Regions from separate parts of the Chryseobacterium gambrini genome, predicted to be linked through region 2. Evidence: riboswitches for the same ligand, from Rfam matches in the RefSeq annotation. Region 2 holds a riboswitch; each other region holds the start of a gene.
What was found. A riboswitch is a leader RNA that binds a small molecule or an ion and turns the genes downstream of it on or off. The one in region 2 is predicted to bind cobalamin.
Positions count from the first base shown of each region.

Region 1: another riboswitch for cobalamin. It lies ahead of PFY09_RS07000 (TonB-dependent receptor plug domain-containing protein); the one in region 2 lies ahead of PFY09_RS03550 (5-methyltetrahydropteroyltriglutamate--homocysteine S-methyltransferase).
Region 3: another riboswitch for cobalamin. It lies ahead of PFY09_RS19560 (acyl-CoA thioesterase); the one in region 2 lies ahead of PFY09_RS03550 (5-methyltetrahydropteroyltriglutamate--homocysteine S-methyltransferase).

Region 1 covers NZ_CP115857.1:1,572,311-1,582,771, forward strand. Annotated here, with positions in the region: gene PFY09_RS06975 (endonuclease) at 1-714, shown strand, start outside; gene PFY09_RS06980 (CCC motif membrane protein) at 786-1,118, opposite strand; gene PFY09_RS06985 (DUF2752 domain-containing protein) at 1,136-1,429, opposite strand; gene PFY09_RS06990 (NADH:flavin oxidoreductase/NADH oxidase) at 1,468-2,520, opposite strand; gene cdd (cytidine deaminase) at 2,620-3,102, shown strand; cobalamin riboswitch at 4,010-4,185, shown strand; gene PFY09_RS07000 (TonB-dependent receptor plug domain-containing protein) at 4,217-6,046, shown strand; gene PFY09_RS07005 (DUF5074 domain-containing protein) at 6,063-7,106, shown strand; gene PFY09_RS07010 (CCA tRNA nucleotidyltransferase) at 7,485-8,906, opposite strand; gene PFY09_RS07015 (nuclear transport factor 2 family protein) at 8,931-9,245, opposite strand; gene PFY09_RS07020 (L-threonylcarbamoyladenylate synthase) at 9,376-9,924, opposite strand; gene PFY09_RS07025 (GIY-YIG nuclease family protein) at 9,965-10,273, opposite strand; gene PFY09_RS07030 (DinB family protein) at 10,346-10,461, opposite strand, start outside.
Region 2 covers NZ_CP115857.1:788,765-799,225, forward strand. Annotated here, with positions in the region: gene PFY09_RS03505 (HRDC domain-containing protein) at 1-119, opposite strand, end outside; gene PFY09_RS03510 (single-stranded DNA-binding protein) at 137-469, opposite strand; gene PFY09_RS03515 (HPP family protein) at 632-1,237, shown strand; gene PFY09_RS03520 (hypothetical protein) at 1,234-1,578, shown strand; gene PFY09_RS03525 (TIGR01777 family oxidoreductase) at 1,599-2,501, shown strand; gene PFY09_RS03530 (hypothetical protein) at 2,739-3,317, shown strand; gene PFY09_RS03535 (hypothetical protein) at 3,323-3,889, shown strand; gene PFY09_RS03540 (hypothetical protein) at 3,972-4,667, shown strand; gene PFY09_RS03545 (VOC family protein) at 4,684-5,070, shown strand; cobalamin riboswitch at 5,182-5,366, shown strand; partial or broken gene PFY09_RS03550 (5-methyltetrahydropteroyltriglutamate--homocysteine S-methyltransferase) at 5,753-7,871, shown strand; gene PFY09_RS03555 (hypothetical protein) at 7,968-8,459, shown strand; gene PFY09_RS03560 (hypothetical protein) at 8,463-8,792, shown strand; gene PFY09_RS03565 (hypothetical protein) at 8,818-9,600, shown strand; gene PFY09_RS03570 (KTSC domain-containing protein) at 9,675-10,121, shown strand.
Region 3 covers NZ_CP115857.1:4,223,405-4,233,865, reverse strand. Annotated here, with positions in the region: gene PFY09_RS19590 (ATP-binding cassette domain-containing protein) at 59-727, shown strand; gene PFY09_RS19585 (helix-turn-helix domain-containing protein) at 729-1,055, opposite strand; gene PFY09_RS19580 (transposase) at 1,031-1,456, opposite strand; gene PFY09_RS19575 (hypothetical protein) at 1,482-2,867, opposite strand; gene PFY09_RS19570 (helix-turn-helix domain-containing protein) at 3,097-4,056, shown strand; gene PFY09_RS19565 (hypothetical protein) at 4,171-4,965, shown strand; cobalamin riboswitch at 5,029-5,206, shown strand; gene PFY09_RS19560 (acyl-CoA thioesterase) at 5,316-5,699, shown strand; gene PFY09_RS19555 (HD domain-containing protein) at 5,789-6,379, opposite strand; gene PFY09_RS19550 (cytochrome P450) at 6,702-8,042, shown strand; gene PFY09_RS19545 (PadR family transcriptional regulator) at 8,256-8,585, shown strand; gene PFY09_RS19540 (PspC domain-containing protein) at 8,596-10,317, shown strand.

The DNA of each region.
Region 1 (10,461 bases), 780 kb from region 2:
GGAACTACGGATGCGGTTCCTCCTCCGACAAATTGCGTCTATGAAAATTTTGAAAATATTCCTGCAGGTACAACAGGATATTTAACGAGAACATGGACAAACAACGGCATTACGTGGACAGCAACGGATGCAAGAACGGATCAGACGATTTCCAACAAAGCGATTACAATAAGAGACGGCGCGTTAACTTCAAGCAGTTCAGCGAATGGAATTGGATCACTGACTGTAACTACTCAACTGAAATTTACAGGTTCTAACGGAACTTTCACCGTTAAAGTAAACGGAACGGCTGTTGGAACAATTCCTTACAACATCAGTGCGGCAACTACCACAATAAGCAATATTAATATTCCGGGGAATGTGGTGGTAACTTTAGAAAATAATTCTACCACCAACAGAGTTGCTCTTGATGATCTGAGCTGGACCTGTTATTCGGGAATGGCAAAGCAGATTCAAAGTATTTCTTCCGAATTAATTTCAGATCAGAATACATTACAGATTTCGCCTAATCCTGTTTCCAACAATGAAATTTTTGTAAAAGGAGAAACGCAGAATATTAAGAAAGCGGAGATCTATAATCTTCACGGAAAAGTAATGCAGACAATAGATCAGCCTTTTAAAAACAGTAAAAATTCTATTAAAATTAAAAATCTCGAGCAGGGAATTTATATTTTAAAGTTAGATGCTTCTTCATTGAAGTTTATTGTGAAATAAATTTTCCTTTAAGAAATAATAAAGCCTTCTCTCGATTGAAAGAAGGCTTTTATTTTTAAATTAATAAGAAATTACTGTCCCATCAGTTCTCTCATTCTTTCCTGCATCAGTTGCGGGTCTTTCATAGCGTCCCAGCCAAGAGTAGAAATCATGACAACAACGTAAACTACGTATAAAATACTTAATACAATTCCGATGATTGCCATTATTTTTCCGGCATTCAATTGTCCGTAATTTGAATAAGCTGTCGGATTTTTTCTGTAAAGTTCTCCGTCTTTTTTGGCCAGAACCAATGCAATGATCCCTGCAATAAGTCCCGGAAGTCCGTAACAGCAACATCCGATAATTGATACAATTCCTAAGATTAGTACCGCCGTTGCATTAGGTAATTTTTGTTGTTCCATAGTTATAATTTAATTGATTAATGTATAGGTAAGTATAAATGTTTATAAAAATAAGAAGTAACCATAATGACGGCATTGATAATCGCAAGAAAAACTAAAATATTACTGTAATTCCGTTTTCTGTCTACAAAATTGAGGAAAACCGTTCCGAAAAAAAGCAATAAAGTGTAGACTGCAGGAAACATATGAAATGCTTCGCCAAATCTGCCTTCAAAAACCATGACGATAGCTCTCTGCGTTCCGCACCCAAAACAATCGATTCCAAAGAATTTCTTGATGGGACAAGGCAGCATAAAGTCTTCTATTTTCATTGTAATATATGGTTATGATTCTCAAATATATAAAAAAATTATTTAGAAATTTTTGCTCTTAAATACTGATGCGGAAAGAAGCATTCTTCATCCATTTCAAAAGAACCCTGAACTGCGATGTAAGGATTTCTTAAGCTTTCTCTTGCGATAAATATTAAATCTGCCTCTCCTTTCTGCAGAATTTCCTCTGCCTGATTGACTCTCGTAATTAATCCTACAGCTCCTGTTTTTGTTGCTGAATCATTTTTCACCTGTGACGCAAGCGGAACCTGATAGCATTCGTGAACCGGAATTTTTACTCCGTGAATATTTCCTCCACTGGAAACATCAACAAGATCTACCGAATGGTTTTTAAGGATTTTAGCAAGCTCGGCACTGTCTTCTATTTCCCAGCCGTTTTCTGCGTATTCTGTTCCGGAAATTCTTACAAATAAAGCGACATTTTCATTTAATTCTTCATTCACGGCGTCTACAATTTCAATTAAAAACCGTATTCTGTTCTCGAAACTTCCGCCATATTCATCGGTTCTAATGTTGGAAAGCGGTGATAAAAACTGATGGATAAGATAACCGTGTGCCGCGTGAATCTCTATGACATCGAAACCTGCATCTACAGATCTTCTTGCTGCCTGTCTGAAGTTTTCAACCTGTTCTTTAATTTCCTCAATGGTTAAAACATGTGGAATTCTTTCGGTCGGATGATACGGAATCGGACTTGGTGCGATGGTTTCCCAGCCTTCTTCAATAGGGATCTGTACATTGTTCCATGCAGATCCTTTTCTTCCGGCATGCGCAAGCTGAATTCCTATTTTGGTTTCTGAGTTCTGGTGTACAAATTTTACAATTTTCTGGAGTTTTTCTGCCTGTTCGTCGTTCCAGATTCCCATACAGTGATTGGTAATTCTTCCGCGGGGTTCTACTCCCGTTGCTTCAACGATGATTAATCCTGTTCCGCCCTGCGCTCTGCTTCCGTAATGCACAAAATGAAAGTCGTTGGCTAATCCGTTTTCGGAAGAATACATACACATTGGAGACATTACCCAACGGTTTTTCAACTCAACATTTCTGAATCTGATTGGAGTGTATAACATTTTTTGATCTGATTTTTAAAATTTTTAAAGAATGTGATGGTGTTGCCCACCTCATGAAAAAAAAGTAAATTTATCCCCCTTTTTTTAAACCCACAATATATGAAAAAAGAAACTCATATCAGTTACGAATATTTTAACAATAACGCTGAACTGAACGATATAGAAAAAAAATTATTTGCAAAAGCGAAAGAAGCGCGCGAGAATGCTTATGCTCCCTACTCTCATTTTCTGGTTGGCTGTTCTGTGCTTCTGGAAAACGGAGAGATCTACACCGGGAACAATCAGGAGAATGCGGCGTATCCTTCGGGGCTTTGCGCGGAAAGGACTGCTCTTTTCTGGATCGGGGCAAATTTTCCGTCTGAAAAAATAAAGAAAATCTTTATTGTAGGCGGACCGAAGGAGTTTTCTGAGAAAAATCCGCCGATTCCACCATGCGGATCGTGCAGACAGAGCATTATTGAATATGAAACGAAGCAGAATGAAAATATTGAGCTTTATTTTTCTAATCTGAATGATGAGGTGGTGAAGGTACATTCTATTAAGGATCTTCTGCCGTTTTATTTTGACGGTACTTTTTTATAGTTAAAATGTTTAAATAATAGTAAATAAGAATTCAGGTTGGATTTTCGCAAGGGCGCAAAGTTGTTTAAGATAGTATGCTTTAAGGCGCAAGGATTTTATCTGCGATAAAATTTCATCAGCATTATAAAAGAAAATTTTTAATTTTCTCCTTGTGTCTTAAAAGAATAGAAATTTTATCAAACCTTTCACCTTAGCGTTTTTATTTTTATTTTAAAAAGTTTAAACTCCTGGCTGGATTTTTATTTAAGGGAAAGTTTTTTAAGAAGGGACTTTCTTTCATCACATAAGTCACATGAGATTTTGAATGATGCGTATTTAAAATAGAAGAACCCATTAGTTTTTGAAAATCTTTGATTTTCTTCCTTAGTGATGCTTATTTTAAAGTAATTAAAAAACTTGCTTAAACTTTTTTCCACAAAAAATGCAAAAGATTTAAACACTTTAGTTTTTTAAGTTTAATCCTTGAAATGGAAAAAAAAGAGCACATAAGTTAAAAAAAATCAGAGATTTTTTCTCTTTGCAGACTTTTGAAATACTTAAATAAATCCAATAAAGTTTTTTGTCTTTTTTGCGGCTAAATTTAAAATGAATTTAAAGAAACTTAAAGTAAGTTTTTAATACATTTTAAATAATTCTGGCTGAAAATTATTATTTATTTTTCAATAGAATCTGAGTTTTATAAAACTGTTTATTTTCTGCGGTTTTATTTTCCTAGCCCAGATTGAGCGGCATGTCTGAGCTCTTTTTTGGATTCGGCGGCGGCTTTTGCCGCCGCCGAATCCAAAAAAAGCGAGTAGCGAAAGCTGGAAAAAGCTCCTGATCTTGTTTTTTTTTGCAACACAACAAATCATTGTTTTATTAAAAAGATACTTAACGGCTATTTTTTTTGTCAATAAATTAAAAAAGTTATCTTTGCAAAAATTTTGGTTTCCATTAATTTGGAATGAAAAGGGAATTGGGCGAAAATCCCAAACTGTCCCCGCAACTGTAAATCGCATATAAGATTTCTACGATAAACCACTGTGAAAACGGGAAGGTGTAGAAAGCGAAAGTCAGGAGACCTGCCAAAATGTAATCTTAAAAACATTGCTTTCGGAGGAAAAGTAAAATAGGAATGGCATTAAAAAGATCTTTAGTACTGCTTTTTGCATCATACGGTTGTTTTCTTTACGCGCAGGAGAAAGCTATTGACACCGTTTATGTTTTTGACAATCAGATGAATAAGGTGAAACTTTTTCATCCGGTTACTACAATTACTCCCAAAGACATCGAAAAAAATTCCGCCAATCTATCTGAAACGTTACGTTTTCAGTCGGCTGTTTATATTAAGGAAAATGGCCGCGGTGCGGTTTCTTCACCTTCTTTCAGGGGAACAACGGCGCAGCAGACTGCTTTTGTGTGGAATGGAATTAACATCAATTCTGTTCTTTTAGGACAGGGAGATGTTAATAATATCGCGATTTTCGGTTATGATGCGATAGAAGTGAAAGCTGGCGGCGGAAGTGTGGTTTACGGAAGCGGAGCAATAGGAGGAAGTATTCACCTTAACAATGAACTGAAATTTAATGAGGGTTTTCATGCAACTTTACATAGTGAAGTGGCTTCTTATGAGACGTTCCAGAATCATTTTAAAACTTCTTTCAGCAATTCAGATTTCAGTTTTAAGGCATCCGGAAATTATTTCATCAGTCAAAATAATTATGAGGTTCCTGAGAAGCAGTATATCAACCGAAACGGTAAATATTTTAACGGTACAGCGAATATAGGTTTTAGCTATAAAATTGCCCGAAATCAGAAAATCTCGTGGCAAAGTCAGTTGTACGACGCGGAACAGAATTATCCTATTTTCACGGAAAACGGCAATCGTACGAAATATGCAGCGCAGACTTTCCGAAGCCTTCTTACCCACGATGTGAATTCGAAATCGATTTCAAACAGCCTGAAAGCGGCTTACACGGAAGAAAATTTCCAGTATTTCGGAGTTTTTGAGGCTCCTAAAACCAGTGGCGGAACGGGAAAAATCCTGATTTTTAAAGATGATTTCAATTATTTCATCACGCCTAAACTGAATGTTAATCTTATCGGAGAGTTTCAGATCAATAAAGGGGAAGGCTATCAATTCAGAATTGAGGATGTAAAGAGAAATATTTATTCTGTTGCAGGATTGTTGAGATATTTCCCTACCCAAAAGCTGAGACTGGAAGCCGGAATCAAGAAGGATTTTATTGAAAATATAGAATCGCCTTTACTCTATTCTTTTTCTGGTAAATGGAAGGTTTCTGACTGGTACAGTTTAGGGGCAAGTTTTTCAAAGAATTTCAGATTTCCTTCTTTTAATGATCTTTACTGGAATCCGGGCGGAAACTTGGATCTGAAGGCTGAAACGTCTTTGCAGACTGAAATGAGCCACGAATTGACGTTTGGAAAATTCATGTTGAGTATCACGCCTTATTACATGAAAATAGAGGATATGATCCAATGGATTCCTACTTCTATGGGATATTGGTCACCAAGAAACGTAAGAAATGTTGAGTCTTATGGTCTTGAGTCTAAAATTGGGTTTCAGCACAAGTTTTCTAAAGAACATTCTTTAAAAATAAATACGGGATACAGCTATACGAGATCTGTAGATCTTGAGACGAAAAATCAGCTGATGTATGTTCCTCTTCATAAGGTTTTCGGGAATGCAGATTATCAGTACCGATTTATGAATCTGTATGTTCAGGGAATGTTTACGGGTAAGACTTTTACCACTTCTGATGAGAATAACGATTATCTTATAAAACCATATTTCGTCCTGAATGCAGGATTGTCTGCAACTGTTGCCAAAAAGTATACTTTAGGATTGAGGGTAAATAATATTACCGACGAGATTTATGAAACGATGGCTTATTATCCATTACCTAAAAGAAACTACAGTTTTTACATCAACTTAAATTTTTAAAATCAATTATTATATTATGAAATTCAACAGACTTTTTCAGCTTTTACTGGCTTTGATCCTTGTGATTAATGTTTCATGTAGTGATGATGAATATGTAATGCCGTCGCGAGGTGATTATGAAAACGGATATTTTATTGCGAATGAAGGAAACTTCGGAACACCTACAGCGAGTGTTTCTTTTATTTCTAAAGATCTTTCTGTATTGGAAAACGATATTTATAAGAAAAATAACAACGAAAATCTGGGTGATGTTTTACAGACGATCACATTCAGTGATGACAGAGCTTTTTTGCTTCTGAACAATTCTAATAAAGTACAGGTTGTTAACCGTTATAATTTCAAAAAAACCGGAGAAATTACAGCTCAGTTGGATAATCCTAGATATATGACGATCAGCAACGGAAATCTTTATGTTTCTAACGATAAGTATAACGGAGGAAAATATGTGAATGTTTACAAGCTTTCTGATCTTTCTTTTGTGAAGAAAATTCCTTTCGCTTCCACTTCTACAGCGGAAAGAGTGGTAGAAGCAGGAGGAACGGTATTTGTGCAGAATGCTACTTACAGCTACGGAAGTACGCTTACGAGAATCAATACTTCAACCAATGAGATCATCAACACGGTTGCTGTTCCTAACGGTGAGATCGAAAAAACCATCAGTTACAATAACAATGTGTATGTAATTGCTTCAGGAGCATCTAATTCTTACATTTATGAAATTTCTCCTGCAGGAACGATTACAAAAACTACAACTTTAATCGGTATCGCCAATGCAAGAAATCTTGAAATTGATGGTGGAAAATATTACTTCACCTCTGCCAACAAGATTTACACAATGGATATGAATGCAACAACAGCTCCTTCTGCCCCTCTTATCAATTTTGTAGACGGAGGGCAATATTTTACGCTGTACGGCTTTTCTGTAAAAGACGGAAAAATCTTTGCATCTGATGTAAAAGGTTTTACAGCTCCATCAGAAGTTACAGTATATAACACTTCAGGAACAGTTCTGAAAAAATTTGTAACAGGCATCGGATCTAATGCCGCTTATATGAATTAATCTTTTTAAGGTCTTTGCTATAGTAAGAATTGAATGTTTATCATTTCTTTTATACAATACAAAGAAATAAAATTATGATTAAAATACTCAGTTAATAAATTTCCTTAAAATAAGAAGCTGAAGAATACCCACAAACCACCAAACAGGAAACCTGAAATAGGTATAAAGCAATGTAAAATTATCAACAATTGGCTGATCTTTTGTCGCTTTTTCAATTTCAAAATCAACAGATAAAAGCGGAATAACAAATCCAAAAAATAAAAACGCAACCAGATATAAAATCCAGTTGCGTTTTTTAATTATTTTAAATTTCCAGACAACAATGTTAATAAGGAAAATTAATACTAAAATAATATAATCAAATGTCCCGAAAAGCATTTAGGCGAGTGTCAATCCCAGTTTTTCCGCTTCAGCAATCACGAAAGTTCTCGCTTCCTCGCTGTCATTTCCAATTTCGCCTTCCAGAATGGCTTCTTTTACTTTTTCCTTTAAAATTCCGATCTCGCGACCTGGTTTCAGGTTAAACATTGCCATAATTTCTTCTCCTGAAATCGGCGGCTGGAAATTCCTTACCTGATCTTTTTCTTCAACTTCTTTAATCTTAACAGCAACATATTCAAAATTTTTCTTGAATTTCTCCTGCTTTTTAGAATTTTTGGTCGTAATATCGGCTTTACAAAGGGTAAACAGATCTTCCATATTTTCTCCTGCATCAAACAATAATCTTCGCAAAGCAGAATCTGAAGCATCATCGGTAATCAGAGCAATCGGTCGAGACGAAAGTTTTACCATCTTCTGAACATATTTCATGTCCGGACCTAAAGGCAGTTTCAGTCTCTGGAATAATGTTTTTACCATTTTTGAGCCTAAAAACTCGTGCCCGTGGAATGTCCATCCTGTTCCTTCAACGAATTTTTTGGTCGGTGCTTTTCCGATGTCGTGAAGCAATGCAGACCAACGAAGCCACAGATTATCGGTGTTTTCAGAAATATTGTCTACCACTTCCAAAGTATGGTAAAAATTGTCTTTATGGGTTTGTCCTTCCACTTCTTCTACTCCTTTCAGATCAATCAGTTCAGGAATAATTAATTTCATCAGACCCGTCTGTTCCATTAATTTCAGACCAATAGATGGCTTTTTGGAAAGCATGATTTTATTAAATTCCACCATGATTCTTTCCATCGAAACAATTTTTATTCTTTCGGCTTCCTGCTTAATGGCTTCCAAAGAATTTTCTTCGATCTGAAACTGAAGCGTAGAAGCAAAACGGATGGCTCTCATCATCCTCAAAGGATCATCAGAATAGGTTTGTGCAGGTTCCAGAGGCGTTCTTAAAATTCCTTTTTCCAGATCATCTACTCCATTGAAGGGATCGATTAGTTCACCAAAATTATCCTGATTTAACGAAATTGCCATTGCATTCACCGTAAAATCCCTTCTTTTCTGGTCGTCTTCAATGGTTCCGCCTTCCACTTCCGGTTTCCGGCTGTTTTCGGTATAACTTTCTTTTCTTGCGCCTACGAATTCAAGCTCAAGATCTTTGTATTTGATCATCGCTGTACCGTAGGTTTTGAAAACCGAAACTTTCATTTTCGGATCAATTTCTTTTCCTACGTTTTGGGCAAGCTCGATACCGCTTTGTTCGGTCACAAAATCAATATCCGTTGATGCTTTTCTTTTCATCAAAAGATCGCGTACGTAGCCTCCGACGACATACACAGACTGGTTGTTTCGGGCTGCAACCTCCGAAATAATTTTGAAAAGTTTTAAATTTTTATTTTGAGTAAGATTAATTTTCATTTTCTAATACACTAATGCCGTTCATTAATTGTAATGAGCATACATTTTATTAATTTTTCCGTCTTCATTAAAAAACATCACTTCGACCGCATGTTTATCCATAATGGATTTGTAAAATAAGGCCACAGAATCTACTCCTTCCGTAGATTTTATAAGTTCGAAGTGAAAATCAGGATATTTTTCCAATGCTGTCTTCCAATATTCGCGAACAGCAGATTTTCCTTTTAAAGAACTTTCTTTTCCTCCTGTTGCTAATTTTATCATCGGCGTCACGATCTCTATTTCATCCGAATAATGAGATAAAATAATATCCAGATCATGCGAATTCCATGCTTTGATTCATTCTTCAGCAAACTTTTGATGATCCATCGCAATTGTTTTAAAATTGAAGTTCTGCAAAGATAAAACTAAAAAAAGAAATCCTGCCGATGCGGATGAATAAGACTTTAAAATATATGATAAACGCCGATTATTCTCTCAGAACTTTTATTCTGTTGTCACTCCAGACTTTTATTACCGACGAACCCGAATATTTTGAAACTTTTTCGCGGTCTTCTTCTACTGCATAGTCTACAAGATCAATCATTTCAGGAGAAATATCCGAGAATTTTAACGGACTTTTTTCACCGCTGAAATTTGCAGAAGTAGAAACCAAAGGTTTGTTGAGTTTTGTAATCAGTTTTTTGCAGAAGTCGTTTTTTACCAGACGGATTCCGATGCTTCCGTCTTCAGCTAATAATTCTTTTGGCAATCCTCTCGGGTTTTCATAAACAATTGTTACAGGCTTTTCGCTCAGATCAATAATTTCCCAAGCCATTTCCGGAACATCAACCAAATCCTGTAGTCTTTTTTCAGATTCCACCAAGATGATCATGGATTTGTTTTTTTCCCGTTTTTTGATGTCAAAAATTTTATTGACAGCTTCTATATTGGTAGCGTCACAGCCAATTCCCCAAATGGTGTCTGTTGGGTATAAGATTGTTCCGCCGGATTTTAAAATTTCTATTATTTTTTCCATTGTTTTCTGTCATTGCGAGGAGCGAAGCGACGAAGCAATCTCAAAAAGGATTGAGAATATCTTTAATATCTTCTGTCAAATCTCTCCACTCGTGATTAATTGAATTTATTAAATCAATTTTTTTCTGTCTCGAACCTGCTTTAATTTGTTTTTCTCTAAAAATAGCATCTCCTATTTCCTGAAATGATTCCCAATAGACAAGTTTGTCAATATTATATTTAGATGTAAAGCTTAGTTCAAAAATCTTTTCTTTATGCTGATAAATTCTTTTTGGTAAATTTGATGTTACCCCAGTGTAAAGAACCGTATTGTTTTTATTGGTCATAATATAAACAAAGCCTGGTTTCATTTGTGTTCATCTTTAAAATTATGAGATTGCTTCGTCGCTTCGCTCCTCGCAATGACATAAAATTAAAAAACTTTACAACTTTGGCAAATACCTTTCCTCAATAATATTCAGATGATGAATATTATGACCAACAATCAATTTCCCGATGGTTTCGGCAGAAATCTGGTTTCCGTTGGCGGATCCTACAT
Region 2 (10,461 bases):
TGAACGAAAGCGGTTTCTACTTTTATGATATCGTGCGATTCCAGAAATGCTTCCAGTGTTTTTTGATCTTTTTCAAGATGTCTGTCATCCAGTCCTATTTTAAAAACTTTTATTTTCATGGCTTGTGATTTTTAGATTATTTTCCTCCCAACAAAAGAATTTCATCTACACGAATTTCTGTAATGTATCTTTTTACACCATCTTTATCATCATACGATCTGTAAGTAAGCTTTCCTTCCACCGCAATTTCTTTTCCTTTCGGAACGTATTTCTGGAATATTTCAGCCGTTTTTCCGAAAGCTACCAGATTGTGCCATTGTGTTTCTTCTACTTTTTCACCTTTTGCGTTGGTGTAATGATCTGTCGTTGCAAGAGAAACGGCTGCTTTTACATTTCCGTTTTCGAAGCTGATGATTTCTACTTCTTTTCCTGTAAATCCGATTAGGGTAACTTTGTTTCTTAGTGACATAACTTTATTTTTTTTAGATTTAACATTCAGATAAGAGACGTTATCTTTTTCTCAAATCTCTGTGGCAAAGGTTGCTGAATTTCAGAACCGGAGTCGGTAGAAAACTATTTAAATTCGTTTGTAGTCGTTTGCAAACGGATAATTTTGTATCTTTGAAATGCTATGAAGAAGACAATAAAAAGAACATTTCGGGTTTCAAAATATGTAATATACAAAGAGACACTTGTAGATTACAAAGAGCATTTCTGGTCGTTTTTGGGAGCATTTTTCGGAATCGGAATGATTGCTTTCATCCAGTCACACACTTTGTCGGCTACAGAAAATATCTTTTTAATCGGTTCTTTCGGAGCTTCAAGCGTTTTAATTTACGGAGCCATTCAAAGTCCTCTTGCGCAACCGAGAAATTTAATCGGAGGACACGTTCTGTCAGCTTTAGTGGGAGTTACAGTCTATAAAATCGTTCCGGATATTATCTGGCTTTCTGCGCCTCTGGCTGTTGCTTTTTCCATCGTTTTAATGCAATACACGAAAACGCTGCATCCGCCCGGCGGAGCGACTGCACTGATTGCGGTAAGTTCGACTGGGAAAATTCCGGAACTGGGATATTGGTATGTTCTTTCTCCTGTTCTTTCAGGATGCATTATTCTATTAATTATTGCTTTAATTTTCAATAATATCACTTCGAACAGAAGTTATCCGAATCATAACAGGTTTAAATACCTACCGAAGAAAAAACACAAACATCCACACAAAATGAAAAAAGTATGAATTGTCTCGAATGCGGCGAAAAAATTATCGGCAGATCCGACAAAAAATTCTGTAATGATGCCTGCCGAAACGCCTACAATAACAAACAGAACAAGGATTCCAGCAATCTGATGCGGAACATCAATAACAAGCTCCGCAAAAACTACAGAATTCTGACGGAAGTAAATACCGACGGAAAAACAAAAGTTGCAAAATCCAAGCTTGATGGCTTAGGTTTTGATTTCGATTATATAACAAATCTGAAAGTTTATAAAAACGGATCTGAATATAAATTTATTTACGATTACGGCTATAAACTTCTGGAGGATGATTTTGTTCTGATCGTAAAAAATCAGGCTTAGAAACAACAAAGATTTTTAACATGAAAGAAACTGTTCTTATTACAGGTGCAAACGGATTGGTTGCCAAAGAATTATCTAAAAAACTTGAAAAAGAGTATACTGTCCGTTTTCTTACGCGAAAAAAACAGAACAGCAACGAGTTTGAATGGGACATCAGAAAAGGAATAATCGACGAAACAGCTTTCGATAACGTTTCACACATTATTCATCTTGCGGGAGCCAATATTTCGGAAAAGCGATGGACCGATGAAAGAAAAAAAGAACTGATTTCCAGTCGTGTAGATTCTGCAGGTTTGCTTTTAAAAACTCTGCAAAAAAATAATATCAGATTAAAATCCTTCATTTCTGCTTCCGGAATCAATTATTACGGAACCAAAACAACGGAAAAAATTTTTACTGAAAATGATGGCCCGGGAAATGATTTTTTAAGTGAAGTGGTAGTTCTGTGGGAAAAAGCTGCGGATGATTTTAAGGAACAAAATGTTGCTGAAAGAGTCTTGAAAATCCGTACTGCAGTGGTGCTTTCGAAAAAAGACGGTGCTTTAAAAAAAATGCTTCCGCCTGTAAAAATGGGCATTGGCTCGCCTATCGGAACGGGAAAACAATATATGCCGTGGATTCATATTAATGATATTTGTTCGATTTACGAATTTGCTTTAAAAAATGCTGAACTGGATGGAGCATTCAATGCGAATTCGCCGCAACATACAACGAATGAAAATCTGACAAAAAAAATGGCGGAAGTTCTTCACAAGCCTTTATTTATGCCCAATGTTCCCGCTTTTGTTTTAAAACTGATGTTCGGAGAACTTTCTGAGGCTTTGCTGGAAGGTTCGAGAGCTTCATCGGAAAAAATTCAGAAAGCAGGTTTTCAGTTTGAATTTCCGGATCTGAAAGATGCTTTAAAAAATTTATTACAATAAGTCTGTTTAAACTTTTATTTAACCGCAAAAGTCACAAAAGATGAACTAAACTTTTATTTAAAGTTGATCATTACAAATCAAAAAGGGCACAATAGTTTTTAAAAATCTTTGATTTTTATTCTTTTGAGCACTTTGGTTATTATAGAAATCGCTTTAACATTGTATTTTGTACATTTTGTGGTTAATTCTTAAATAGTTTAAACAAGTTTAATAGAAAATATCAGAAGTAAAAAAATTATGAAAACTATATTCTCACTAAGTCTTTCTTTGCTGCTGTCCATGAATGTTTTGGGGCAGAAAACTGAAAAGGCAGGACCGAAAGACAAAGCGGTAACCGAACATTTTAAAAACGATTACAAGAAAAAAAATTACAGAAAATTTGCCGGAAACATTGTTTTGCAGGACAATACAGCAAAATTCGATGATAAAACGATTTTCTTTGATCAATCTGATAAAATTACTGAAATGATGCTTAAAGAAGGATTGGTTTATCCTCAGCTTTTGACAGAATTTCAGGTGGATAAATTTGAAAACGAAGACAGCGACAGAACGCAGAAAAGATTTGCCAAACTTCAAAAAAACTGGAAAGATTCTTTCGAAGTCAATAATATTAAACTGAGTGGTGGTTCTGAACTGAGTTTTTTAAGTACCGATGAAAAAGTTAAGCGTTTTAAAGTGGTCTGCAAAGATCCGAAGTTTCCGAATCTGATGATCTATTATTTTGAATTAACGGATAAAAATGCTACAAAAGATACACCCATTCAGGATTTTATTAAAAATTCTAAACTGACGCATATTTTCCAGAGAACGGAGTAAAAAGGATGACTAATAACCATAATATCAATGCAAAAGCATTCTTCAGAAAATATTTTTTGATAATTATTTTTATTATCATTCTTTTGTTGCAGGATTTTTTTCTCAAACCCTTTGTAAAAGATCTGTATTTAAACGACGATATAAAAAATTTCAAAGAGTTTTCATGGAAATACACGGTTTTTATTTTTACTATTCTTGCCGGAATCATTATTTTCGTTTCAAGGAAAAGCATTACGCTTTCGGCTGTGCCTTTAATTTTATTGGGTTTAATGATATTCGGAAGCGGATTTTATTTCGGATTCCATTCTTTGGTGGATAATGCTTTGCTTTTAATCAATTCAAAAACGAAGAATACGGAAATCAATAAAACTTACGAAGTAATTCATGATAAAGAAAAGAAAGTTTTTTGGCTGAATAATGAAAATTATATTCATGATAAAGAGGATCTTCAAAAAATTAACCACTATAGAGTTTCAAAAGGTTTAAAATCTATTTTTGATCTTCAGAATAATGACACGGTAAAAGTAACGTTTAATAAAGGATGGTTTGATGTAAATTATCTCGAAAAATAATTACGCTCTGAAAATGTATAATGCGACCAGAAGAAATAGAAATATAGGAACCGAAAATCAAGGTTTCAGTCAAAATAATAAATTGAAAATTTCAACACCTAACGGAACATTAAAGTCTTTTTACGAAAGAATTGGTAAGCATGAAAAAGAATCTAAAATAATAAATGGACACGAATTTTTATTTATCATTGAAGAGCTTCGCGAAAACTGTTATCACTCCTGTTCTGTTTCTGATCTTGAAAAGATAATCGAAAATATTCCTAAAGAAGATTACGGAGATTTAAAGTTTATTGTTTTACGCCAACCGAAAAGAAAGGAGGAAATAATATCGCCGGTTTGGGGAAGACTTGTTTACAGCTTTGAGTACGAAAACGAATATTTTCCGGCGATAATTTTAGACTCAATAGATTTAAACAAAAAGTTAATATGGTCTAAAAAACAAAGCATCGAAGATCAGAAAGAATTTGAAAGATTAAAAGGAGACGGACATATTTTTACACAAAATAAGAGAAGTTTTATTTCTCAGTTAAATTTAGAGCCTTCAAGAAATACCCAATTGTACAGAACTCTACTGCATGAATTCGGGCATTATGTTCATTACTTAGAAGTTGTGAAAAGACCTTTTGAAAGTGATGAAGATTATGAGGCAAAAGAAATTCGCGATGATTACTACTCAGCTTTATCTAAAGTTGAAAAAGAAACTTTTGCGCACCAGTATGCTGATCGACTGAAGAAAAAATTAACTGAAGAAAAAATAATTCCTTTTAATAGTCTTTAATAATTGCAATTCAAACATGAAAATAAAAAATATAGATCACCTCGTTTTAACAGTTGCAGACATTGAAAAAACGGTAGATTTTTACACCTCTATTCTTGGTTTTGAAGTGGTGACGTTTGGAGAAAACAGAAAAGCACTGACTTTTGGAAATCAGAAAATCAATCTTCATCAAAAAGGAAAAGAATTTGAACCGAAAGCTGAATATCCCACTTGTGGTTCTGCGGATCTTTGTTTTATTTCCGAAACCGATATTCATGAAGTTTTACAGGAACTAAAGGAAAAGAATATTGAGATCATCGAAGGAATTGTTGAAAGAACCGGAGCTTTGGGAAAAATACAATCGGTTTATTTCAGAGATCCGGATTTAAATTTGATTGAGATAAGCAACTACAGCTCATTGTAAAATACATTCTCGAAAAAATCCAAATAACTGTTCATTCAGAATAATTTTCTGAATTACTTAAAAAATAAACATATAATTCCTACATTTGTTTAGAAAACAGTTCTTTTACATACTTCATCAAACGGAAAAGGTTTTACGTAAAGTAGATTAATAGGGAATCGTGTGAAAATCACGAGCTGTCGCGCAACTGTAAGTAATACTCTAAAGGTTTTTATCCACGTATATCCACTGTGCAAACGGGAAGGATGATAAAAGCTGTTACAAGTCAGGAGACCTGCCTGTTCCGAATTGACAATGCTCTCGCGGTTTGGAGTTTTTTTGGTCAGACAGATGATACTTTTTTGAACGTAGCAATCTAAATTTTAATTTGATTTTAATTGCAAAGTTTTTAATATTAATTTATTACTTTAAGAATGAAAAAATATTCGCCAACCATCAATACAGCAGTTGTTTTTTGCATCTGCTTCAGAAGATACGGTTAAAAAATTTTTCATCTTATTGCTGAGAAAAAAGCTTTGTGCAAAACGATAAAATTTCAGAGCATTCTCTTATGTAAAGGGAAAATTGCGTCCTTACTGTATCTTTACCTCTCCATTCTATTTCCTTATACAAAAGCATTGCGAAGCATCAGAAGAACTTTTATACACATTAATTATTGTTTAATTTAAAAGTTTTAAAGAAAATGCAAACGCACATTCTTGGCTATCCGCGTATTGGTAGCAACCGAGAACTCAAAAAAGCCTGCGAGCAGTATTGGTCGGGCAAAATCACTTTAGACGAATTGCTGGACGTCGGGAAAAATATCCGACAAAACAATTGGAAGCTTCAGCAGGAAGCAGGAATTGATCTTATTCCGTGTAATGATTTCTCTTTTTACGATCAGATTTTGGATATGACGTTAACTTTAGGCGCTATTCCTGAACGTTATGAAGAGATTGCTCTTAAAAAATCTGAAACGGATCTCTATTTTGCCATGGCAAGAGGCTTTCAGAAAGAAGGCCTGGACATTACTGCAATGGAAATGACAAAATGGTTTGATACCAATTATCATTTCATTGTTCCGGAATTCCATAAAAATCAGGAATTTAAGCTGTTCTCCCGTAAAATCATCAACGAATTTTTGGATGCTAAACAAGTGGGAATAAATGCAAAACTTATGATCATAGGTTTGTTAACCTATATTCTGCTTGGGAAAGAAAAGGAGGAAGGTTTCAATAAGCTGGAGCTGACTCAGAAAATTCTTCCTGTTTATATTCAGATTCTTAAAGAGCTTGAAACTCACGGAGCAGAATACATCCAGTTTGATGAACCATTTTTAGCATTAGATCTGGATGAAAAATCAAAAGAAACTTACAGTCTGATTTATACCGAAATAAGAAAACAGTTTCCTCATCTGAAAATCATTGTAGCTACTTATTTTGAAGGTTTAAGAGATAATCTTTCTCTGGCTGTTTCTCTTCCTGTAAATGTGCTGCATCTCGATCTGGTTCGTTGTCCGGAACAGTTGGAGGAAGTTTTAAAAGTAATTCCGGAAACATTGCATCTTTCATTAGGCGTAATTGACGGAAGAAATATATGGAAAAATGATTTCGAAAAATCTCTACGCCTCATTAGACAGGCAACAGATAAAATAGGTTCGGAAAGAATTTTAATTGCTCCTTCCTGCTCATTGCTTCACAGCCCTTCTGATCTTGATCTGGAGAACAACGAAAGTGTTTTATCCTCCGAAATTAAACAATGGATGGCTTTTGCTAAACAGAAAGTCTCTGAAACGGTTACCCTGAAAAAATTAGCCGCAGAAAATCCGGATTATTCCACACTCCTGCTTTTAGCTGAAAATAAAAAAGCCATTGGAAAGCCGCAAAACATCACCTCTAATTCATAACAGCGAAGTGAAGGATCGTGTAGATGTAACTACCGAGGAAGATGCTAAAAGAAACAAACCTTTCAGCATCCGAAAAATTTCTCAAAAGGATATTCTCAACCTTCCTTTATTCCCCACAACTACAATTGGCTCATTTCCACAGACGAAAGAAGTTAGAAACTGGAGGGCAAAATTTAAAAAGGGTGAACTGAATGCCAAACAATACGATGATGTGTACAGACCGAATCCGATGACGGTTTACTGGTCTGAATATGCGCAATCTTTAACGAAAAAATGGGTGAAAGGAATGTTAACGGGACCAGTAACTATTCTTCAATGGTCTTTTGTGCGTGATGATCAGCCGCGATCTTTAACGAGTAAACAAATTGCACTAGCTATTCGCGACGAAGTGAATGATTTGGAAAAAGCAGGAATCAGAATTATCCAGATTGATGAACCTGCAATTCGTGAAGGTCTTCCGTTGAGAAAATCTGACTGGCAGCATTATCTTCAATGGGCAGTGAAAGCTTTCAGAATTTCAGCGAGCGGTGTGGAAGATGCGACGCAGATTCATACACATATGTGCTATTCGGAATTTAATGATATCATTCAGAATATTGCCGATATGGACGCGGATGTTATTACGATTGAATGTTCCAGAAGCCAGATGGAGCTGCTGAATGCTTTTGCTGATTTCAAATATCCGAACGAAATAGGACCGGGAGTTTATGATATTCATTCGCCGAGAGTTCCATCGAAAGAGGAAATGGTAGTATTGCTGAAAAAAGCACAAGCAGTTATTCCAGCACAGCAACTTTGGGTAAATCCCGACTGTGGCTTGAAAACCCGCCATTGGGATGAAACGGAAAAAGCGTTGATTGCAATGGTAGAGGCTTCTAAAGAGGCAAGTAAATTATTTGCTGTACAAACTCATTAGATATTGATATTTTCAGGAGCTTCAGGGCTCCTGTTTTTTATAAAGAATATAACATTTAGAAGAATATTATTTATTTTAGTATTGTAAATTTTTACTATGACAAATGAACACGAACAAAAACTTAATAAGTTATTTAAATTACTAGATGGAAAAACGACTTTTTATGTTCGGGATTATTATAAAGAATTAGCTATCAACCCTGAAAATATTGATGATATAAAGGTCATTGAAAATACAATTAATTTAGGTTTAAGATATGACTATTTTATTCGCAAAGGAGAAGGTTATTACGATATAACAAAATTTGGGTTAGAAGCTATAAAATCTGGAGATCACTCTATCTATCAAAGAAAAATTTTATGGGAATCTAAAAAATGGAATTTAATTACTATAATCATTTCTATCATAGCTTTAATTATAAGTGCAATTCAGCTTTTTAAAGATTCAAATTCATCCGAAATCGAAAACTTAAAAAAAGAACTATCTGAGAACAACAAGCAATTAAAAATTCTGAAAACTCTTATAAAAACAGAGCAATTAAATGTTAAGAATTCTGAAAAGAGAATACAAACTTTAGAAAATAAATAGTAAATGACCACCAAAGAATTCGTAAAAAACTTCTACCAAGAAAAACAAAATATTCTTAATTCATATTTTGATAATCAAGCAGAATATAGAACTCTTGTTTCATTAAAAGTTGAAGAATTAAATTTAAATGAAACTCAAACTGAAAAATTGAAGGATATAATTTCTGATCTTTTGACAAATACTTTTTACACCATCTTACTAGGTTTAGATGGTTCCGCAAGTATTGGAGATTCACAGCAAAGTTTTAAAATATTTGATGAAAATGATAATTTAATTTCTGAAAATGGAGATTTAGAAGGATTAGCCTATGAATATTTTCATGAAAATAAATAATTTTGAAAAGTTTTAATTAATGAAAATGAAAAAAATTATTCTGTTAGTTATTTTAGCAATAAATCAAAATATTTATAGCCAAAATAAACTTTTAAAATCTGATAAATTAACAACTACAGATTCTGTTAAAATAATTGGAATGTATCCTAAGTGGGATAAAAATAAAACTTATGAAAAGTATAATTTTTTAATTACAGATAAAAAAGTAGTTGATTCCCTAATCGAATCTGTTGAATATGGTGACAATACTAAAAATGAATGGGAGCAAAATACTTTTAGTATTATTTTAACTAAAGTAAATAAGGAGGTTAGGAGAGTTTCCATTAGTCCTGCTCTTCATCATGCACATACAAATGGTGAAAGCTATAAGTTTGATGTTTCTATTTTAGAAAAACTAGCAAAAAAATATCCTTTGACTTATAAATGGTATGAAAAGGAATTTAAAGATGAGCAACAATTCAATCAATTTAATTCAGAAATTTTAAAGCAAGAAAAAACTTTGTATGTAAGTAAACCAACGTTTATTTATGAGGGATCTTTTGAATTACAATTTCCTAAAAATGAAAAATTTCTGTACCCAAAAGCAATTGATGACTATTTAAGACCGCAAATTGAAAAAATTGTGAATGGCAAAAAATTTAGCATTTCCTACATAGCAAATGAATTTAATTTAAAAAATAGGGACCAATATACAATGACAATTAATGGTCCTTATACTCTATTCAAAGATTTAAAAGACAAGAACAGCAAAAAAGGAGAATGGATTCCTGCAAAATTCATTGCCGTTATTTATGAAAAAGAACAATAATTTAATTCTGAACAACTTACAAAAGTTCCAATAAAATTCCTTAATTTTGCACCCCGAAATAAGGATCATCCATTATGAAAAAATTAGGCGAATACAGAAAGCTTCTGGAAGTTGATAAAAATGTAACACTGAAGGAATTAAAAACCATCTACAGGAATACGATGAAAGATACTCATCCAGATAAATTCATCAATGATGAAGCAGGAAAGCAGGAAGCGGAAGAAAAAAGCAAATCTGTAATTGAAGCCTATCATTTTCTGGTAAGCATCAATCCGGAAACGCAGGAAAAATACAAAGAAGAATATACTGAAACCATTACGAAATCTAATATTCAGGATTTTTATCTGGAAAAATCGGTTCTTAAAGTGCAGCACCTGAACGGAAATATGTACGAATATCTTGGAGTTCCGAAAAATACCTACATCAAAATGGTGAATTCCGATTCTCCGAGCCGTTTTGCAAGAAGACATATTTACGGAAGTTTTGTGTACAGAAAAGCTTATGAAGCAATGGCGGAATAATCCCCTATTTACAAATAAATAAGAGCTTTCAATTAATTTTGGAAGCTTTTTTTATTTGATTAAATTTTTTTGATTGTCCGTAATTTGTCAGAATAAAAACCTCTGCGATCTCAGTTAAGTTTTAACGCCTCTGCGAACCTTAAAAACAGTTTGTTTATAAAAAGTCTTTGCGTGCTTAGCGTTAAAATCAAGCATTATGATTGATAACAGATAATCAATTAAATTTTAATTTTAACGCAAAAGGGTCGCAAGTCTTTTTTAAATTATTGAACATACTTTTCGATCGTAAAGGCTTTTATTCAGCAAATGAGCAATCATATTTCTTTTCTTTTTTAAGATT
Region 3 (10,461 bases), 1.1 Mb from region 2:
TTCTTTGGATCTTCACTTTTTCAGCAGGGGTAATTGTTAATGTGATTACAAAATTGATATGAGCAAATTGCATGTTGACAGTGTTACAAAATCTTTTAACGAAAAGAAAATTCTGAGAGATATCTACATGGGTTGTGAAGCAGGAAAGATTATCGGATTGCTTGGAAGAAACGGTACGGGAAAATCTACTCTTTTAAAAATTATTTTCGGAACAGAGAAAGGCGATTCTCAGTTTGTAAGAGTGGATGATAAAATTTTACAAAACCAAATGGACAGGAAAGGAAGGATTGCTTATTTACCTCAGCATTCTTTTCTTCCGAGGGGTGTAAAAATTAAAAAACTGATCTCACTTTTCTGTAATAAAGAAAATGCAGATCAGCTCACTGGATCAGATTTGTTAAAACCTTTTTTAAATGAAACTTCTGGAAGTCTTTCCGGCGGTGAGAAGAAAATTGTTGAGGTTCTTTTAATTTTATATTCCGATTCAAAGTTTATTCTTCTGGATGAACCTTTTAACGCTTTATCTCCAAAAATGATTGTTGAAATTCAGAGAATAATTAAAGAACAATCACAACAGAAAGGAATTATCCTCTCAGATCATCGCTATAAGGAAGTGTTGGAAGTTTCAGATGAAATTTATCTTCTTTCTGATTCTTATTTAAGGCAGATTAAAGATTTAAAAGAATTGCAACGGCACGGTTATCTTCCGGTTTCCTATTCAGATTAATTCAGAAGAATATTTTTTTCCATTTCCCTACCGTATTTCTGCTCATTTTAAACTTAATAGCCAGTTCAGTATTGTTTAAATTATTTTTTTTCTGGTAATCCAGAATTTTCAGAATGGTAGATTTATCATATGATTTCAAATTCTGATCTGTCTTATTGGGTTTTAAAATATTATTGATCTCTAAGACTTCTAAGAAATCCAATTCTCTTTTCTGAAGGATTGGTGTACACTGATCCAGTTTTTCAGGATATTTCAATGCAACTAAATCACTATAAATCTGCTTGTAGTCCGGAACTGTTTTCTTTATTTTTTTCTCTTTGATATCCATTTGTAAAGTGTTGTGCTAGGAATTTTGTATTTTTCATAGATTTCATGTCTTGATAGTTTTTTTTCTTCCATCAATTCGAGGATAAAATCAATGATTTCCTGTGTGTAGATATTTTTTCTGAAACTGGATTTTAAGGTCTTCTTTTTATTAAGTGCTGATTTTAAATTGGAAGAAGGGGGTGCATAAAATATTAAATGCTGTGTGTAAAGTCTAAAGAAATCATAATTAAGAAGTTTACTCCACTTTAGTAAAAGTGCACTGTCTATGTGTGAAGAATCATACATTCTTAGTATATCTTTTTCTCCGAGATTAAAATAATTACAGATGTGGGAAATTTCCATCCCACATTCTGTAACCTTAATTTCAATAAACTTACCAATATGGATGTCCTTGAAATTCATTTTTCATCAATGTGTATTATATTTACTATTGTCCTGTAATCTGTTCGATTTTAATAAAAACTTTTTGTTTGGTAACCTGTGTTGCAGTAGCCGAAGGATCCATCCCTGCCATTACAGTCGCTATGTAAGCTACTTTGGAGGTTGTGGAAGTATCAATCCAGGAATAGTATCGATATTCCGGTCCGCTGTTGCTGGCATTATAGATTCCCGGATTACCCCATGCTCCTGCATTAGAGGTAGATAATGATCTCCAGGTATTTCCGTCTCCTCCACCAGGAATCTGTGAAGGAACCACTAAATTTCCTCCGGCATCTGTAATCTGTCCACCATAAAATGTAGAGTAATTCCACATAATGGTTTTTGCTGTACTGGAGTTATTTCGCAACTGTACATTGTTTTCTGCTCCGCTTGCTGTAGATGTTAAGTTGTTTGTTGCCGTTGCCGTGGCATTCTGAACAGAGTGTCTCATAAAAACTCTTACTGTATAAAGACCATCCGGCGTTTTTGCTTCTACTACAAACCCTTTTACTCCTGTATCCGGATCTGTAATAAACTTCATGTAATCCATCACAGCTACTGTTTTAATGTCAGCATTCACCTGAGTTCCTACGGTAACTGAGCTACAGCCTGTAAGTCCCGAATTAGCGGTAATAAAAGGAGTCAGATCAAATGTAATCCCAACAGGTGACGTTTGCGAAGCAATAGGAGTTCCCTGTACCGCAAATACCAAAGAACCTGATCCTGCTTCCAGTTTTCCGCCTGCAATTGTTGCTGTAATTCCGGGATTTCCAACGGAGTATAATGTAATTCCGCTGTACTGACCTCCATTTGATCCGGAATATGGTATTTTCATAATAGTTCCGGAAGTAATCGCTGTAGGAGTATTGCCGTCAATCAACTGGGATGGATCCAACGCCGCCGCGTTACAGTTTAACACAGCAACTGCGCTAACCGGAGAAGTGTCTTCTATCAGTCGCCACTCGCTTCCATTCCAAAAAACATATCCTGAATAACTGAATCCTGAATTTGTTCCTAAATTATAGAGAAGTAAGCCTTTTGCAGGATTAGGAATGGTTGTAATGTCTGTTCTTGATGTCAAAGCCAATCTTGGAACAAGAAGACCTTTTTTGTTTCCCGAGGTCAGCTGATCAACATTCATGTCGAGTATAGCGGAACCGTCAGGATTTACCGTACCAATACCTACACTTCCATTACTCTTAACAACAAAGTCGTCGGAAGACTGTACATCTGTTGGTGCGTTGTTCGGATCATTCGTTGTGGCAGAAGTAGATTTGCCGTCTACGTGAAATACACCTTGCGGTTTCGTGGTATTAATACCAACCTGAGCAAAAGATTTAAATCCCAAAACTGTAAAGGAAATGAGAAGAAATAATTTTTTTTTGTTCGTCATAATATATGTTTTTTAAGGGGGTTCATCAGATATTTATATTAACAATTATAAAGCTTAAATTTTTATTGTAATTTTGCTAACTGAAAAACACATTGCAAATATAAAGTCACTTTATCGAGTCTAAAACAAAAGATAAATGATAAATGGCTTTTCATTGCAACTAATATAAACTACTGATAATCAAAATAATTAATAAGTGATTTTCTGAATTTTATTATATTAGATTGGTATGGGGAAAAAAAATATTGAGAGCGAAGTGCTTAATCTGAAAAGAGAGCTCGCCAACAGATACGTCTATATACTGGGTGTAACTTTTATTACATTCATCCTGGTTTTCTCATTTTATATGAAAGATCCGGTAATGGTTTATTATCTCATCGGAGGTTTTTTTTCATTACTGCTTCCTTTTTATATAGTAGGCAATAACTATGATGTTCTTAAAGTCGTAAAAATTTTCATTATTGTAATGCCGCTCTACAATCTGTTTATCATATTCAGATTTTGGAATATTTCTGTCTGCAGTCTGATATGGATTGTTACATTGCCATTCTGGGCTTATACTTTTTTTTCTAAAAGAGAAGTTGTTTTCTTTACCGTATACGCCATTTTTCTTATAAGCTTTTGCTGTATATTTGCCGGAAACGATTATTTCGGATATCCTTTTAATGATCTTGAAAAAGGACGTCTTACAGATGCTTTCATCCTTACCGTCAATCTGATACAGATATTTTTAGGAACTTATTACAAAAGCCAGATTCAAAATTTAAAGAATAAAGATATATTTATTGAGAAGAAGATTTCCAAACCCGTTCCGGTTGCAGATAAAGATTTACAACTTGCGGAAAATATTTTTGAGAAAATAGACAATGAGGTGATTGGCAATAAACTCTTCAGAAATGCAGATTTAACGATTTCTGAGCTCAGCAGTACGATTAAAGTGAATAACAATTATATTTCCAAAGCCATAAAAATCAACGGATTCGATAATTTTAATCATTACATCAATACGCATCGAGTGATATATGTAAAAGATAAATTACAGAGTGATGAATTGAAAACGATGACTTTAATGCATATCTATTCTGAAGCCGGATTTAAAAATCAGTCAACGTTTAATAAAGTATTCAAGAAAATAGAAGGGGTAACTCCGAGTGAATATATACAGAAAACCAATACAAAGGTTTCATGACAGTTTTTTTAATTTAAATTAGTTTAGATACATTCATCAGTTTACTTTTATACTTTTGAAAAGTTTAAACAAATTTTAATTTATATATTTGAACTGTCAAAAAATTTCATGATGATGTCTCTACGTAAAGCATTTTATCTTTCAGTTTTCGGTGTTTTTTCTTTTGTGTTGGCGAAAGGTCAGAATAAAGTTCCTTTCGGTGTTGTAAAAGCTGAAGAAGGTTATGCAATGGTGCGCGTTCATAAAGACGACTACAGAAAAATCGTCGATAAAATCCGTATGAAAACAGGAGATGTTTTTATTTACGAAAAACCTGCACCGGGAGAAACGGAATGGATCTGGATAAAATATCCTGAAAAAGAGGACACGGAAAAACCTTTCGTGAGATACGACAGCATTACTAAAGAAGGTATGGTTAATAAAAACCGTGTGGTTTTTGTAGATAAATTAGCACCATTTACGCCTTCAAAATCCAAGAACGGAAAATCTCTGATCTTTACAGACGATACCAATCCTAAAATTCCGGGAAATCAGAGAACAAAAGTCATCATTGATGTTTATCCTTCCTATGCGCACATCAAGAAACAGGAAAAAGATGCCAATGGAAATATTATTAAAGTTGACAAAGTAAAAGCCTGGGGTATAGGAAAGGAATTACCTGAAGGTTTAACCGAAATAAAATCTGTACGCGTTCAGCAGCCGGGAAGAGGTTCTGTTTTTGTAAGAGACGCCATTAAAAATATGTTTCAGCCTACAATGGATTTCAATAATGTTGGGGTAACCGCCATCGACAATGATCATATTTTTCTATATATGATTAACGGTTCCGGTGAAAACCGCTATACAACGATCTGGACTATCAAACAGGGAAAAGCCGAAAGCCAGATCATCTATAAAACTCCCGAATAATTCATTAATAATCATTATTTTTGTACCCGAAAAGCATCCGTCTTTAACTCTTTTGTAAAGTCTGTTACTTTTCAGGAAACTGGTTTTGCTTAACTGCAGATTAAAAGGGAATCGTGTGAAAATCACGAGCTGTCGCGCAACTGTAAGTAACTGAAGTCTTTATTAAAATCCACTGTGCTGGTCATGGGAAGGAAATAAAGATGTTACAAGTCAGGAGACCTGCCTTTTTCTTCATAACAAAAAACTTTCGCGATTTGAAGTTTGTTGATCTAATGGACACTCAGAGATTTCTGTCTCTGCTTTTTCTGTTGTTCTTCTATTTTTCATCTCGCTTTAATTAATAATGATATATGACTACAGAAGAAAGAATTGAAGCATCTGAAACCCGAATTTTCAAAGCGGTTTTCCCGAACACAACCAATCATTACGATACCCTTTTCGGAGGTACAGCGATGCAACTGATGGATGAAGTGGCATTTATTGCTGCCACCAGATTTGCAAGAAAACGCGTGGTAACCGTAAGCAGCGATAAGATTGATTTTAAAAGATCGATTCCTGCCGGAACCATTGTTGAACTGATTGGAAAAGTGGTTCACGTCGGAAAAACGAGTATGAAAGTAAATGTGGAAATTTTCACGGAACAGATGTATTCGTATGAAAGGGAAAGAGCGATCGTAGGCGATTTTACTTTTGTAGCGATTGATGAGTTTAAGAAACCTATCCAAATCTTATAAAAAGGTTCCGGCGACCTTCTGTCGCCGGAATCCAATATTTTCAATGTTCTTTAAGGCGGTTTCGGCGGGCAAAGCCCGCCGAAACCTTTCTATTTCAATACCTTTTCAGTTTCCAAATTTTTCAGCAGCAACAATTGAAAAGCCTCTCCCAATTCATCTGAAGCTCTTACAATGGCATTTTCCAGCATATTTCTTATTTGCTTTTCCGTGACTCCGGCTTCCGTCCAGCTTTTTCCTGAAGTATGGGAATTTAAAATAAAAGGCATAATGCGGTCGATCGCGCAGGCGAAAATTGCATCAGGAGTCTGCTCTTCCTCAAATTCCTGCCAAAGATTAAAAAATTCGGAGCGCAGCGGTTCGTCTAAAATTCCGAAGATTTTCTGAGCTGAAACTTTCTCTCTTTCAAATTTCCCAACCATTGCCGCTTCATCAAATATGAAAGTATCTCCTGCTTCAATCTCCACCAAATCATGAATAGACAACATTCTGATTACCCTCAACAAATCGATATCTGCTCTGTTTTTCGCATACGGAAAAAGGATCTGCGCCAGAATAATAATCTGCCATGAATGTTCCGCCGTATTTTCCCTTCGTGAATCGTCTGCATTGTAATTTCTTCTTTGTACATTTTTCAGGGCATCAACAGCCAGAATAAAATCGATTTCCTTTTGTATTTTCATTGTATATATTATTTAGACGTCATTATTCCTCAATCATTTAGAATATTTTTTATCCTTTTTACTTAAAAAATCCACCTGACTTTGTTAAAGTTTCTACACAAAAGAAAAAAATATTGGTTTAAAAAATATCAGACTTTCATGCTTATGAGAACGCTGATTATTTTGATAATGAATTTATGATAAATCTTTCGTTTCTTTTATGGTTAAAATTAAAAAAAGCATAAAATTAAAATGATAAAACAGGTAATACAAAAATATGACTTTTAGCTTTAAACATATTTTAATTCAGAGATTAGTATTACATTTATTATAAATATTCAACATGACCCCAAATTACAATTATCCTACAGAAATTAAAGGAAAAAGAAAACTGTATTCACTTTTATACGGAATAAACAATCCTTTAGAAGTGATCAGCGGAAATCATAACATTGCAGGAGACACTTTTCATCTTAAAGCCAGCATAACGAACATCGATTTTATCTTTTCTCAGGATAAGGAATTTATTGAATATATTCTAAAGCAAAACCATAAAAACTATTATAAATCTGATATACAATCGGTTATCTTAGGAAAATATATCGGGAAAGGACTGCTTACCAATAACGGGAAAGACTGGCTGAAACAGAGACGACTCATCCAGCCGGGATTCAGTAAGATCAAAATCTCCAACTTGGTTGGCATTATGAAGACTGAAATTGATAAAGCATTTCAGGCTTTTCCACAGGAACCGGAGACTGATTTGTACGACTTCTTTCACACTCTGGCTTTCAACATTGTTGCTAAAACACTTTTCAGCTCGGATATTGATGAAGAAAGCGTAAAAGAATTAGGAAAAATCATTACCGAAGTTCAGGAAGTCTTTGCGAAAGAAGTAAGAATTCCTTTGTATAGCCAGATGATAAAAAGTCTTGGGATAATTGATAAAGTGATGAGAAAAAGCAATGAGGGAAAAAATATCATTAAAAATGTTCTGGATAAAAGAAGGAGCTCAGGCGAAGAAAAAAATGATTTGCTGGATATGCTTATTCAGGCACGTTATGAAGATACACAGCTTCCGATGTCTGATGAACAGCTAATTGATGAAATGCTCATTCTTTTCGTTGCAGGACACGAAACCACCGCCAATGCTTTAAGTTTTATCTTTTTCGAGATCAGCCGGAATCCTGAAGCTGAACAAAAGCTAAAAGCTGAAATTGTTGCAGAAGGTGAAAATGCTTTTGGTACAGAAAGCTTAATGAAAAAATCCTTTACCTCAAATATTATCAAAGAAGCAATGAGACTGCATTCTCCGGCTTGGGCAATCGACCGACAGGCTCTGGAAGACGACAGCTTTAAAAATTACTCTTGGAAAAAAGGAACTTTAATAATCCTCTATATTACAGGGCTGCACAGAAACCCGAAGTACTGGAATGATCCCGATTCTTTTATTCCTGAACGTTTTGATGATGAAAATGCCAAAAACTTCGCCTACTACCCTTTTGGAGCAGGACCGAGACTCTGCATAGGAGAACACTTTGCCATGATGGAAATGGCTCTTATCGTCCGTAGATTCTACAAAAACTACAGCTTCGTATCATATCAGAAAGAATTAAAGAAAAAAGCTTTGGTTACTTTAAGAACATTGAGCCTAAAAGGTAAAATTGTTAAAAATATGATCTGATTTTCATAAAATTCTCATTATATAAAATTTCTCATTAAAAATAATTAAACTGACTATCAATTAGTTAAACTATTTATTTATATTTTTTCACTACTTTGTATTGCATAATACCATTTTAATTACATATCTTTGTAATGTAAAATCGAAACAGGTACAACTAGCTAGGTTCCGGGTTTCGAAAATTATGTAACTAATTAACAAAACTTATTAAAGATGAATACTGAAAATACCAAAGCGCAAATGCGAAAAGGGATTCTGGAATTCTGTATTTTAAGTCTCATCAATCATCGCGAAATGTACGTTTCCGACTTAATCGATGAACTGAAAAAAGGAAAACTGGATGTTGTAGAAGGAACACTCTACCCTCTTTTAACTAGATTAAAAAACGGCGAGTTTCTTTCATACAGATGGGAAGAATCTACAGGAGGACCTCCGAGAAAATATTACCAGATTACCGAAAAAGGTAAATTATTTTTAGATGAACTTCAAAACACCTGGAACGAATTAACCAATTCAGTTAACCAAATCACTCAAAAAAATTAAAAACAAAGCTATGAACAAGACACTCTCAATAGGACTCGCAGGTTTTTCTTTTACCATAGAAGAACACGCATACATAAAACTTAGCGATTACCTGAATGCTCTGAGAAGCTCTCTGGATGCTTCGGAAGCAGATGAAGTAATGCATGACATAGAAATCAGAATGGTAGAAATCTTCAAAGATTCTATGGCAAAACGTGAGGTAATTAACGACTCGGATGTAGAAAGAGTAATTGCACAGATCGGAAGCCCTGAAAAAATCGAAGAGCAGGAAGAAGCTTATTATTCTGAAAAAAATACCAAAAGAACAAACACTTCAGGAACCGAATATTCTGATAAAAAGCAACTGTTCCGTGATCCTGAAAGACAAAAAATCGCTTATGTTTGCGCAGGTTTAGCGCATTACGTAGGAATGGATATTACTGCCATGAGAGCCATCTGGCTTGGTGTTTTCATCCTTGGAATCTTTACGGCGGCCGTTTCTTCAACCTTGGTTTTCTTACTTTACATCATTCTTTGGGCAGTTTTGCCAAAAGCAGAAACCGCAGCAGATTTCCTGAAAATGAAGGGAAAGCCTATGAACTTCGACAATCTTAAGAATGAGTCTAATAAATTGGTACAGTTTGCCAACGAATCTACTCAGAGGGTCGGAGAAATCTATATCGAAAACAAACCCTACATCAACAACGCCGGAAGCGGACTTTGGAATGTATTACGATATATTTTAGGAGGAATTTTCGGATTCATGTCTTTATCTTGTTTAATCGGAGTATTTGTGGTATTCGGTTTCATGGGAGCAGACAGCGATTTTCCGCCGATCAGCCAGATGAATTTCTATTTTGATAACGACAATATGAAGTATATTATCATGGCGTTGATTACTCTTGGAAGTTTATTGCCTGCCATGTTATTCGGATTATTAAGCATCAAATTAATTTCGCCTAAAACAAAACTGAGAAATACAGGCTGGGTAATCGGAGCTTTGTTCCTTGCACTCATCACTTTAGGTACTTATTTCGGATTCAGCATGGCAAAAAGAGAAATGTTCCTGAAAGGTCATAAAGAAGATACAGAAGAAATTGCGATCAACACCCAATCAGACAGTATTTATGTAGATTTCAAGCAGGTTTCCATTCCTCAGAACTTTAAAGGATACGATGATGATCTTTATTCAGACAAAGTTTCCGTATACGAAAGAGACTGGATGCATATGGATGTAACAAGAAAAGCAGACATCAAAACGCCTTATTTAATTATTAAAAAAGAAGCTAAAGGCTATAACCTTCCGTTAAATGTAAGCGTTCCTGTAGAAGTGGTAAACAATAAAATTATTCTTCCAAACTACATCAAATATCCTTACGAACACCGTTTCAGAGATTACAGCATAGATTATGAACTGGTACTTCCTTTGAAAACCGTAGTGATCCCTGTAAAAAAAGACGGAATCAGCTTCGACGGAGATCTTAATGCAGACGGAATTAATGATGACGATCAGGAAAGAGATGAAGACGGAAACATCAAAATCGAGAAAAATAAAATCACGGTAAACGGTTCTACGATTGAATACAACTCTGATGATGAAGACAGCATTATCGTTAACGGAAAAAAAGTTCCGAGTAATAAGGCAGATCAGGTAATCGACTCCATGAAAAGCAGCATCAAAAAGATGAAAGGAGCCAACATCGACTTCAAGGTAGACGAAGGTAAAAACGAAATTTCCATACAAACCAAATAACTAAACTGCAGAGAGTGGCAGAAGGTGTGAATGAATAACTCAACCGTTTGAAATTCACACTCTTCTTCTCTCACTGAAAACAAAAAAATATAAAGATTTTATTCGCTATATTAATAAAAATCTTTATATTTGTGTAGTAAAACA